DNA from 3 places in the Streptomyces sp. NPDC048442 genome. Region 3 is predicted to be linked to each of the others. Evidence: riboswitches for the same ligand, from Rfam matches in the RefSeq annotation. Region 3 holds a riboswitch; each other region holds the start of a gene.
What was found. A riboswitch is a leader RNA that binds a small molecule or an ion and turns the genes downstream of it on or off. The one in region 3 is predicted to bind cobalamin.

Region 1 (3,262 bases), on a different contig from region 3:
GCGACATGTTCTGCGCCTTGAACGGGGCGACCTTCACCCCCTGCCGCACCAGCCACCGGCAGATCCCCGCCGTGACCACGCTCTTTCCCGCGTCCGACGTGGTCCCCGCGACCAACAGCCCGCCGCCACTCATGAGTTACGTCCCTTCACGTACGAGGCCGCCAGCCGCCCCGCCGCACACACGGCCAGGGCCAGCAGATTCACCCGGCGCGACAAACGCACCGCACGCTCGATGTCCGGTACGGCGACGGGCCGCCCGGTCTCCCCGTTCAGCACGGCCCGGTGCTCCACGCGTCCCGCGTACGACAGCGTCCCGCCGAGCGTGACGCCCAGGGCGCCGGCGAACGAGGACTCCACCGGCCCCGCGTTGGGGCTCGGGTGCTTCGCGGCGTCCGCGCGCCAGGCCCGTACCGCACCCCGGGGATCGTCCCCGGCGAGCACGGCCAGCGCGGCCGTCAGCCGGGCGCCGGGCCAGCCCGCCACGTCGTCGAGGCGGGCCGAGGCCCACCCGTAGCGCCGGTGGCGAGCCGACTTGTGGCCGACCATCGCGTCCAGGGTGTTCACCGCCCGGAAGGCCACCAGACCGGGCACGCCGCCGACCGCGCCCCACACCAGTGCGCCCACGACCGCGTCCGAGGTGTTCTCGGCGACCGACTCCACGACCGCGCGTGCCATCTGCTGCCCGTCCAGGGCCTGCGGGTCCCGCCCGCACAGGTGCGGCAGCCGCTCGCGGGCGACGTCGAGGTCACCGGAGGCGAGGGCTCCGCCGATGGCACGGGCCTCGCGCCCCAGCGACGTACCGCCGACAACAGACCAGGTGGCGGCGGCGGTCAGGGCGACCGAAGCGACGGGGGAGCGGCGTACGGCGCGCGCGGCGACGGCCGCCGCCCCGGCGGCCCCGCCGACGCAGACCAGGGTGTGCAGTGCGCCCCAGCCGCGGTGGTCGCGCCACAGGATCCGCTCCACCGCGCCCGCTCCCCGTCCGAAAGCGGCGACGGGGTGGCCCCGCCGGGGGTCGCCGAGCAGGAGGTCGCCGAGGAGTCCGGCGGCGGCGCCGTACGCGAAGACGCGGGCGGGACTCGGGCAGGGGGTGGCTGAACTGCGGGTTCCGCAGCCGGGCATGGTGATGTGTCCTTAACTCAGGGTCCGCGCCCTGGTTCGACGTGACGAGCGGCTGGGAGTTCCTGGCTTCCGTACGACCGGGTGGGTCGGTACGTGACAGTGGCGGGACCGCGCCGGATTCGCACCGGCTTCCTCTCCATGCCGCCGTATTGGCTCCGGCAGTCCACCACGCCCCGAGAACACCCGTCAACCTGGGCTTGACCTGCGCCGCTCCGCGGAACTCGGGGGCGTACGCAGAACCGCCCCGCGCGCGAGGCACGGGGCGGTGAGGTGAAGCGTGGTGCGGGCGACGACGGGTGGTGCCGACGACGCGCGGGTTCAGGCGACGATCAGGAAGATCCCGTACGCCACGGCCGCCGCGCACAGCGCGAAGCAGGCGTACGCGCCGGTGCGCGCCATGGCCACGGAGCCGCCCGAAGCGGCGGCGCTCGCCTGCTTGGAGAGGCCCACGATGCCGAGGGTGAACAGGCCCACCAGACCCACGGTGGCCACGAGACTGACACCGAAGACGGTGCCGAGAGCTGCCCAGTCGATGTTCATGTCGGGTGCGTCCTTAGACCGAAGCGGCCGGGCGGGCCGCCTCGGCGGGGGAGTGGAGGGTGGCCTTTATGTCGCCGGTGGCGGAGTGCGTGACCTCGTGCGGGAACACACCGGCCGGGGGAGGGGAGACCGCCGCCATGGCGGTCGTGACGACGCCCGCGGGCTCGGCCGCGGGCGCTGCCGGGGCCGTCGCCGGGGCGTCCAGGTCGTCGGCGGTGACGTTGGTGTGGTCGACCGGCTTGCGGCGCGACAGGACGTAGATCAGGCCCGAGCCCGCGACCAGCAGGACCGCCACGGCGGTGACGCCCCAGGCGCCCTGACCCGTCAGGTACTCCGCGGCGGCGGCGACCAGACCGGCCGCCGGCAGCGTCAGACCCCAGGCGACGAACATCCGGGTCGCGGTCGACCAGCGGACCACGCCGCCCTTGCGGCCGAGGCCCGCGCCCATCACGGAGCCGGAGCAGACCTGGGTGGTGGAGAGGGAGAAGCCGAGGTGCGAGGAGGCCAGGATGACCGTCGCGGCGCCGGTCTGGGCGGCGAAGCCCTGCGGCGGACGGAGGTCGGTGAGCCCCTTGCCCATGGTGCGGATGATGCGCCAGCCGCCGAGGTAGGTACCGGCGGCGATGGCGACACCGGCCGAGACGATGACCCACAGGGGCGGGTTGGAGCCGGGCGCCAGCACGTTGCCGGTGACCAGGGCCAGGGTGATGACACCCATGGTCTTCTGTGCGTCGTTGGTGCCGTGCGCGAGCGAGACGAGACCGGCGGAGGCGATCTGGCCCGCCCGGTAGCCCTTGGCGGTGGCCTTCTCGTCGGTCTTGCTCGCCAGCTTGAAGGTGAGCCGCGTCGCCAGGTAGGCGGCGATGCCGGCCACGATCGGCGCGGCGATGGCGGGCAGCAGCACCTTGGTGATGACGACGCTGCCGTTGACGCCGGAGGTGCCCACCGACATCAGGGTGGCGCCGATGAGGCCGCCGAAGAGTGCGTGGGAGGAACTGGACGGCAGGCCGATCAGCCAGGTCAACAGGTTCCAGAGGATCGCGCCGACGAGCGCCGCGAAGATCACTTCTGTCGTGATGCCGCTCTCGTTGATGAGCCCGCCGGAGATCGTTTTCGCGACCTCGACGGAGAGGAAAGCACCAACGAGGTTCAGCACGGCGGACATGGCCACCGCCGTCTTGGGTTTGAGAGCGCCGGTCGAGATGGTGGTGGCCATCGCGTTGGCAGTGTCGTGGAAACCGTTCGTGAAGTCGAACACGAGAGCGGTGACGATCACGATTCCGAGAAGGAGCGTGATGTGTTCCATTTACCCAGGCAATCGTTTGAGGTCAGTGGCTGTTGGAACGTAAGCAACCCGAGTGAACGGAAGGTGAACTGGGCAGGGCGTCCCGGTGACCCGAAACGCCGCGCCGCCGTTCCGCTTTCACCGGAACGGCGGCGCGGGCGGGTCCTCGCACGGGAGTCAACGACGAGTGAACGCACTCAACCGGCCGAGCGACCCGTTGAAGAGATTCTGGTCACCCGGAAGTGCGCCCCGGGCGTTGTTGAACTGCCAGAAGGTCCAGTACGACCAGCCGGCCGGCAGCGCACCCGGCGAGGA
Region 2 (3,262 bases), on a different contig from region 3:
CCGCGGCATCCTGCACTGGTACGAGCGGGCCGACGTGCTGCTCGCGCTGGGCAGCGAGGGCTTCGGGCTGCCCCTGATCGAGGGCATGGCGACCGGTCTGCCCGTGGTCGCGCTGTCGTCCGAGGGGCAGGGCGACGTCTGCCGGGACGCGGGCGACCTCGTACTGGCCGTACCGCCGTCGCACTGGGAGGACGTGTACGAACCGCACTTGGGGCACTGCGGAGTACGCGGTGTCCCCGACGTCGCGGCGACGGCCCGGCGCCTGCGCTGGGTGGCGGCCCACCGCGACGAGGCCCGCGCACTCGGCCGGGCCGCGTCCGACTGGGCCCACAAGGAACGCGACATCTGGCAGAAGCCGAAGGCGATGCTCGACGTGCTGGAGCGCTACGGGGACTGAGCGGGCCGCCTGGACCGCCCGCTCCCGCGCGGCGGGTCAGATGGCTTTCGCTTGCTGCGCGAGTGCGGCGACTCCCTCGGTGAGGAGGGTGAGCGAGAACTCGAACCGGGCGTCGGGGGAAGGGAACTTGAGCCCGCCGAGACGGCTCGGATACGGCAGCTCCACGTCCGTCTCCGCGCCCGTTCCCGCCGTGTCCGTTTCGGCCGCCGGGTGCAGCCAGGACGGTCGCAGGTGTTCCAGGTCCGCGGGGCCCAGGTGGGCGGGCGGGCGGTCGTGCAGGACGTCCTGCAGCTCCACGCTGCCTCCCGCCGCCACCGCCGTACGGGCAAGGGGGTCAGCCAGTCGTTCGCGGCCGTGGCGGACGGCGTGCGGTACGTGCGGGGGCACCGGCTCCTCGTCGGCCTGCTCCTCATCGACGCCGCCTCGGTCTCCCCTGCGCTCGGCAACGCGGGCCTCGGCTTCCTCGCCGAACTCACCACCGCCCGCACCGCCGTGATCACCGGCGGCCTGGTCTGCGTCGCCGCGACGCTCGCCGTTGCCGCGGCCCTCCCCGCCCTCCGCCGTGCCACCCTCGCCGAGCCGTCCCGGGAGACCGCGGCTGCGGATACCGCCAGGTCGACGCGTTAAGCTGCAGACGCCCCGCGGGGGAAGTCCGGTGAGAGTCCGGCGCTGACCCGCAACGGTAGACGGAGTGGACTCAACGCTCCGTGAGCCCGATTACCCGCGGCGGTGAAGGCTCCTGTCAATTCGCCGTGGACTGCGAGAGGTGCTGCACAGGGCGCCCCGCGTCCCGGGCCGCTGCTTCCGGCGCGCAGCGCACGGCCCGAGGCGAAAGCGAACCGCCCGTGGCCACGTCCGTCGAACATCAGCCGACCGCAGAACACCAGCCGACCGCGTCCTCGCATGCGACCCCTGCCGGCGCCGGCGCCGGCCCCGCGCCGCCACGGCGCGCGTCCGTGCCGCTGCTCGTCGTCGTCCTGGGGGCCGCCCTCCTGCTCTCCCTGGTCTGCGGGGCGGGCATCGGGGCTTCCGGGCTCACCTGGGGCGAGGTGCTGCGGTACCTGTGGGCCGGGTTGAGCGGCGGGACCATATCCGCCGAGCAGGTTCCGGCGTACACCATCGTCTGGGAACTGCGCTTCCCGCGCGCCGTACTGGCCGCCGTCGTGGGGGCGGGTCTTTCCGGCATCGGCGTCGCCGTGCAGGCCATGGTGCGCAACGCACTGGCCGACCCGTTCGTCCTCGGCATCTCGTCGGGCGCGGCCGTCGGCGCCAACGCGGTGCTGCTCTTCGGGGCGCTCGGCGCGCTCGGCGTCTGGGCGCTGTCCGCCGCCGCCTTCGGCTCCGCGCTCCTCGCGATGACGCTGGTGTACGCGATCGCCCGCACGCCACGCGGGCTGACACCGCTGCGGCTCGTGCTGACGGGCACCGCGATGTACTACGGCTTCTCGGCGATCACCACCTTCATGGTCTTCGCCGCCGAACGCGGCGAGGCCGCCCGCTCCGCGATGATGTGGCTGCTCGGCAGCCTCGGCGGCGCCAACTGGGCCTCCGTACCGATCGCCGCCACCGCCGTACTGGCGGGCCTCACCCACCTCATGTGGTCGGCGCGCCGCCTCAACGCCCTCGCCATGGGCGACGAGACCGCCGCCTCGCTCGGCGTGGACGCGGGACGGCTGCGCAAGGAGCTGTTCCTGGTGACCGCGGCCGTCACGGGCGCCGTGGTCGCGGTCAGCGGGGCGATCGGCTTCGTCGGCCTGATGGTCCCGCACGCCGTACGCATGCTGGTCGGCGCCGACCACCGGCGGCTGCTCGCCGTCGCCCCGCTCATGGGCGCGGTCCTGCTGGTCTGGGTGGACATCCTGTCCCGCGCGGTGCTCGCCCCCGTCGAACTCCCGGTCGGCGTCCTCACCGCGGCCATCGGCGTGCCGTGCTTCGTGCTGCTGATGCGCCGCAACTCGTACAGCTTCGGAGGCGTGTGATGCGTATCGACATCGACGAACTGACCGTCGAGATCGCCGGGGCACGCCTCGTCGAGGACGTCACGCTGCACGCCGACGACGGGCAGCTCGTCGGGCTCGTCGGCCCCAACGGCAGCGGGAAGTCGACCCTGTTGCGCTGCGTCTACCGGGCGCTGCGTCCCGTCGGCGGAACCGTCCTCGTCGACGGCGACGACCTGCACGCGATGACCGCGCGCGAAGGCGCCAGGCGGCTGGCCGCGCTGCCCCAGGAAGCGGTCGCCGAGTTCGACTTCACTGTCTCCGAGGTCGTGGCGATGGGACGGCTGCCGCACCAGCGGTCGGTGGCCCGCACCACCGACGAGGACCGGCAGGTGTGCGAGACCGCGCTGGCCAGGGTCGGCGCCGCCCACCTCGCGGGACGCGGCTTCGTCACCCTCTCCGGCGGCGAGAAGCAGCGCGTCCTGATCGCCCGCGCGCTTGCCCAGCAGCCACGGGTGCTCGTCCTCGACGAGCCCACCAATCACCTCGACATCGCCCAGCAGCTCGACGTACTGGCCCTGGTGCGCGGCAGCGGCCTGACCGTGCTCACCGCACTGCACGACCTCAACCTCGCCGCCCTCCACTGCGATCTGCTGTACGTCATCGACGCGGGCCGGATCGTCGCCCACGGCGTCCCGCACGACGTGCTCACGCCCGAGCTGCTGGCCGAGGTCTTCGGCGTACGGGCGCACCGCGTGCCGCACCCCGAGTCCGGCGCCGTACAGCTGCTGTTCGACCGCCTCCTGCCCGCCACCCCGTAAGGAACCACGGCCCCATGCGCATACGACCCGCCGTCACCGTCGCCGCTTCCCTCGCCACCGTCGCTCTTACCGGCTGCGGCGCACAGGTCACGCCGGCCGCCGACGAC
Region 3 (3,262 bases):
AACGTGCGCGAACAGAAGATCGCGACGGCTTTCGTCGAGCTGGCCGACACTCTGGTCGACGACTTCGACGTGATCGAGTTTCTGCAACGGCTGGCCGTCCGCTGCGTCGAGCTGCTCGATGTGTCGGCCGCCGGGCTGATGCTGGTCAACCAGCGCGGCCAGCTGCAGACCGCGGCGTCGTCCGACGAGCGCGCCTGGCTGCTCGACCTGCTGGAGATCCAGCACCAGGAGGGCCCCTGCCTGGACTGCTTCCACAGCCGTACGACCGTTCTGCCGGTCTCCCTGGACACCGCGGAGATCCTGGAGCGCTGGCCGGTGTTCGCTCCGCGCGCCCGGGAGTACGGCTTCCACGCCACGTACGCGATCCCGCTGCGGCTGCGCGACACGGTGATCGGCGCCCTCAACCTGTTCGTCACCACGCCCCGGCTGGAGCTGGGGCCCGGTGACGTGGAGCTGGCGCAGGCCCTCGCGGACGCCGCGACCATCGGCATCCTCCAGCAGCGCACCATCCGGCAGAGCGAGCTGCTCACCGGGCAGCTCCAGTCGGCGCTGACCAGCCGGGTGCGCCTGGAGCAGGCCAAGGGGATGCTCGCCGAGCGGTGGGCGGTCTCGGTGGACGAAGCGTTCGCCGGGATGCGGTCGTACGCACGCCGGAATCAGCTGGCGCTGTCGGAGGTGGCGCTGGAGCTGGTACAGGGGACGCTGGACTCGGAGGCGGTCCGTGCGAAGCCGCGTACGGAACCCCGCAAGGAATCCCGTAAGGAGTCCCGCGGGACGCCCCGCACCCAGGACAAGAGCGGAGAAAACGGTTCTCGCTGACGCGGTGGGGACAACTGGGGCTACACCCGCAGCGACTTTGCTGTGACATTGCGTCAATTCCCCTATGGAGAACGGAGCTTGAGCCCTCTAGAGTGGGAGGGCGGCCCCAGCCCCCGGCCCGCAGTTCCGAGTTGGTTTCTCCAGAACCTCCCGCGACGGCGCCGGGCTTCTCCCGCAGTTCGTGCGCGCGCGGTCGAGGACCGGCCCGGCCGACGGCTCCGGGGGGAGCGAGCAGTCGGCCGGGCCAGGTGCTTCTCACGCCCCCCTGAGCGTTCTCGCGCCCCCCTGGGGCGTATTGACAGTGCACTGCCAGGCTGGGACTCTCCGGAGGACAACTCCACACTTCGAGGCGACGGTAAGCAGGAACTCCGGTGCGATTCCGGGGCGGTCCCGCCACTGTGACCACAGCTGCCGCATGCGGCTGTGGGAGTCAGGAACTGACCCGTCGTCCTCCTGCCATGGGGCGTGGAAACCCCAGAAGGAGGCTCACCCGACATGTCCGTGTCTGCCCAGCAGTCCGCACAGACCACCGACCTGGCTGCCGCGACCACCCGCACCCGGGATCTGATGATCCTGGCCGCCGCGGTGATCGTGGCCCTGATCGCGCTGTACGCCGTGTTCATGGACAACGGCCACATCATCTCCGCGACCGGCAGCTACCTGCACGAGTTCTCGCACGACGGCCGGCACCTCTTCGGTGCCCCTTGCCACTGATCGGGGCCGTACGCACCATGAACAACCCGAGTCCCGTACTTCCCCTGCTCGGCCGCGGTCTCGCGGCGGGCGGGGCCGCAGGCCTGGTCACCGGCCTGTTCTCGCTGCTGCTCGCCGAACCCGTGATGGACAGGGCGATCGTCCTCGAAGAGGCGCGTTCGGCCAAGGCGGAGGCGGCGGAGCACGCGCACGCGGCGGCGGGCGCCGTCGCGGAGCACCACGAGGAACTGTTCTCCCGCTCCCAGCAGCACTTCGGCCTGGTCGTCACGGCCGTCGTCGCCGGCCTGGCCCTGGGCGCGCTGTTCGCGGTCGCCTATGCGCTGGTGCACCGCCGTACCGGCTTCCTCGTACGGGCGTGGCCGCGGGCCCTCGCGTTCTGCGCCGCCGCGTTCGTCGCGGTCGCGCTGCTGCCGGGGCTGCGTTACCCGGCAGCCCCGCCCGGCGTCGGCGACGCCAACACCGTCGGCGAGCGCCAGACGCTGTGGCTGGCCGCCGTCGTCATCTCGGTCCTGGGCATGCTGCTGGCCTGGCAGGTGTACGTACGCCTGGCGGGCAAGGCGGACCCGGTGCGGCACGGGGCGGTGTTCCTGATCGGGGCGGCCACCCTCGCCGTACTGTTCCTGCTGCCCGGCAATCCGGACGAAGTCCCCGTACCCGCAACGCTGTTGTGGGACTTCCGGGTGCTGTCGCTCGGGTCGCAGGTGCTGCTGTGGGCCGTGTTCGCGGCGGTCTTCGGCGGTCTTGGGCTGCGTGCCACGAAGCGGGCCGGATCACCCGCCCCCGCTCGGGCCGCGTCCTCTCAGGCTGCGTCTTCTCAAGACTCGGCACCGGCGACCGCCGGGGCCTGAGTGACGCCCGTCAGATAGGCGGAGACGACCACATTGGCCGTGTAGGAGCGGGCGTTGTGGTCGTACGTACCGCCGCAGGTGATCAGGCGCAGCTCGGCGCGGCCGTCCTCGCGGGGTCCGTAGACCTTCTTCGCGTCGAACTTGTCGCGGCTGAAGACCTGGACGTCTTCGACGGTGAACTCGGTGACTGTTCCGTCCGCCCCGGTGATCTTGATCTTTTCGCCGGGACGGGCGGAGCTGAGGCCGTAGAACACGGCCGGTTTGCTCCTGGTGTCGACGTGCCCCACGAACAGGGCGACTCCGCTCGCTCCGGGGCGGGTGCCGTTCCGGTACCAGCCGACCTCGCGCGGCTGCTCGTACGGCGGCGGGTCGACCGCACCTCCGGCGTCGAGTCCGCGCGCGCTGACCGGCGCTTTGATGCCGAGCGAGGGGACGTCGAGGCGGCCGGGGCGTACGCCCGTGACCGGTTCGTGCGCGTCGGGCAGTTCGACCTGCAGCAGTGGGCGTCCCACCGCGGCCACGTCACCGGTGGTCGGAGCGGCGTTGCCGCTCGGGCCGTTGGTGAGGTCGCGGCCCCACAGCCACAGTCCTAGGAGCAGCACCGCCCAGGCGATGCCGGTGAGCATCCGGCCTTTGCCGGAAGCGGTCTGGTCGGAGCTCATTGCTGCGGGGCTCCCTTCGGGCGGGTTTGTTGCCTTCGTGCGGGTTCGTTGTGGCTGGTCGCGCCCACGCGGCGGAGCCGCAGATTCGACACAGCCCCGCGCCCCTAAAGGCGCTTGCGGCGGCGGGCCGAGCGGCCGGCGATGGCGATGGCGGCGGCGGCCGCGAGGCCGAGGCCGATCAGGGTGTGCGAGGTGCCGGGGCCGTCGGACTCTGCAGCC

Region 1: linked by a shared signal. The riboswitch ahead of AB0D18_RS11070 (cobalamin biosynthesis protein) and the one ahead of AB0D18_RS02890 (CbtB-domain containing protein) in region 3 are both predicted to bind cobalamin.
Region 2: linked by a shared signal. The riboswitch ahead of AB0D18_RS19505 (iron ABC transporter permease) and the one ahead of AB0D18_RS02890 (CbtB-domain containing protein) in region 3 are both predicted to bind cobalamin.

Annotation. Positions count from the first base shown of each region.
Region 1 covers NZ_JBEZKB010000005.1:346,202-349,463, forward strand. The annotation lists gene AB0D18_RS11065 (cobyric acid synthase) at 1-133, opposite strand, end outside; gene AB0D18_RS11070 (cobalamin biosynthesis protein) at 130-1,122, opposite strand; cobalamin riboswitch at 1,159-1,297, opposite strand; gene AB0D18_RS11075 (hypothetical protein) at 1,441-1,662, opposite strand; gene AB0D18_RS11080 (inorganic phosphate transporter) at 1,676-2,968, opposite strand; gene AB0D18_RS11085 (lysozyme) at 3,125-3,262, opposite strand, start outside.
Region 2 covers NZ_JBEZKB010000012.1:58,626-61,887, reverse strand. The annotation lists gene AB0D18_RS19520 (glycosyltransferase family 4 protein) at 1-397, shown strand, start outside; gene AB0D18_RS19515 (hypothetical protein) at 434-694, opposite strand; gene AB0D18_RS19510 (hypothetical protein) at 671-1,024, shown strand; cobalamin riboswitch at 997-1,140, shown strand; gene AB0D18_RS19505 (iron ABC transporter permease) at 1,354-2,376, shown strand; gene AB0D18_RS19500 (ABC transporter ATP-binding protein) at 2,376-3,155, shown strand; gene AB0D18_RS19495 (ABC transporter substrate-binding protein) at 3,170-3,262, shown strand, end outside.
Region 3 covers NZ_JBEZKB010000001.1:604,218-607,479, forward strand. The annotation lists gene AB0D18_RS02885 (GAF and ANTAR domain-containing protein) at 1-819, shown strand, start outside; cobalamin riboswitch at 1,118-1,280, shown strand; gene AB0D18_RS02890 (CbtB-domain containing protein) at 1,315-1,533, shown strand; gene AB0D18_RS02895 (CbtA family protein) at 1,551-2,381, shown strand; gene AB0D18_RS02900 (class F sortase) at 2,348-3,043, opposite strand; gene AB0D18_RS02905 (hypothetical protein) at 3,148-3,262, opposite strand, start outside.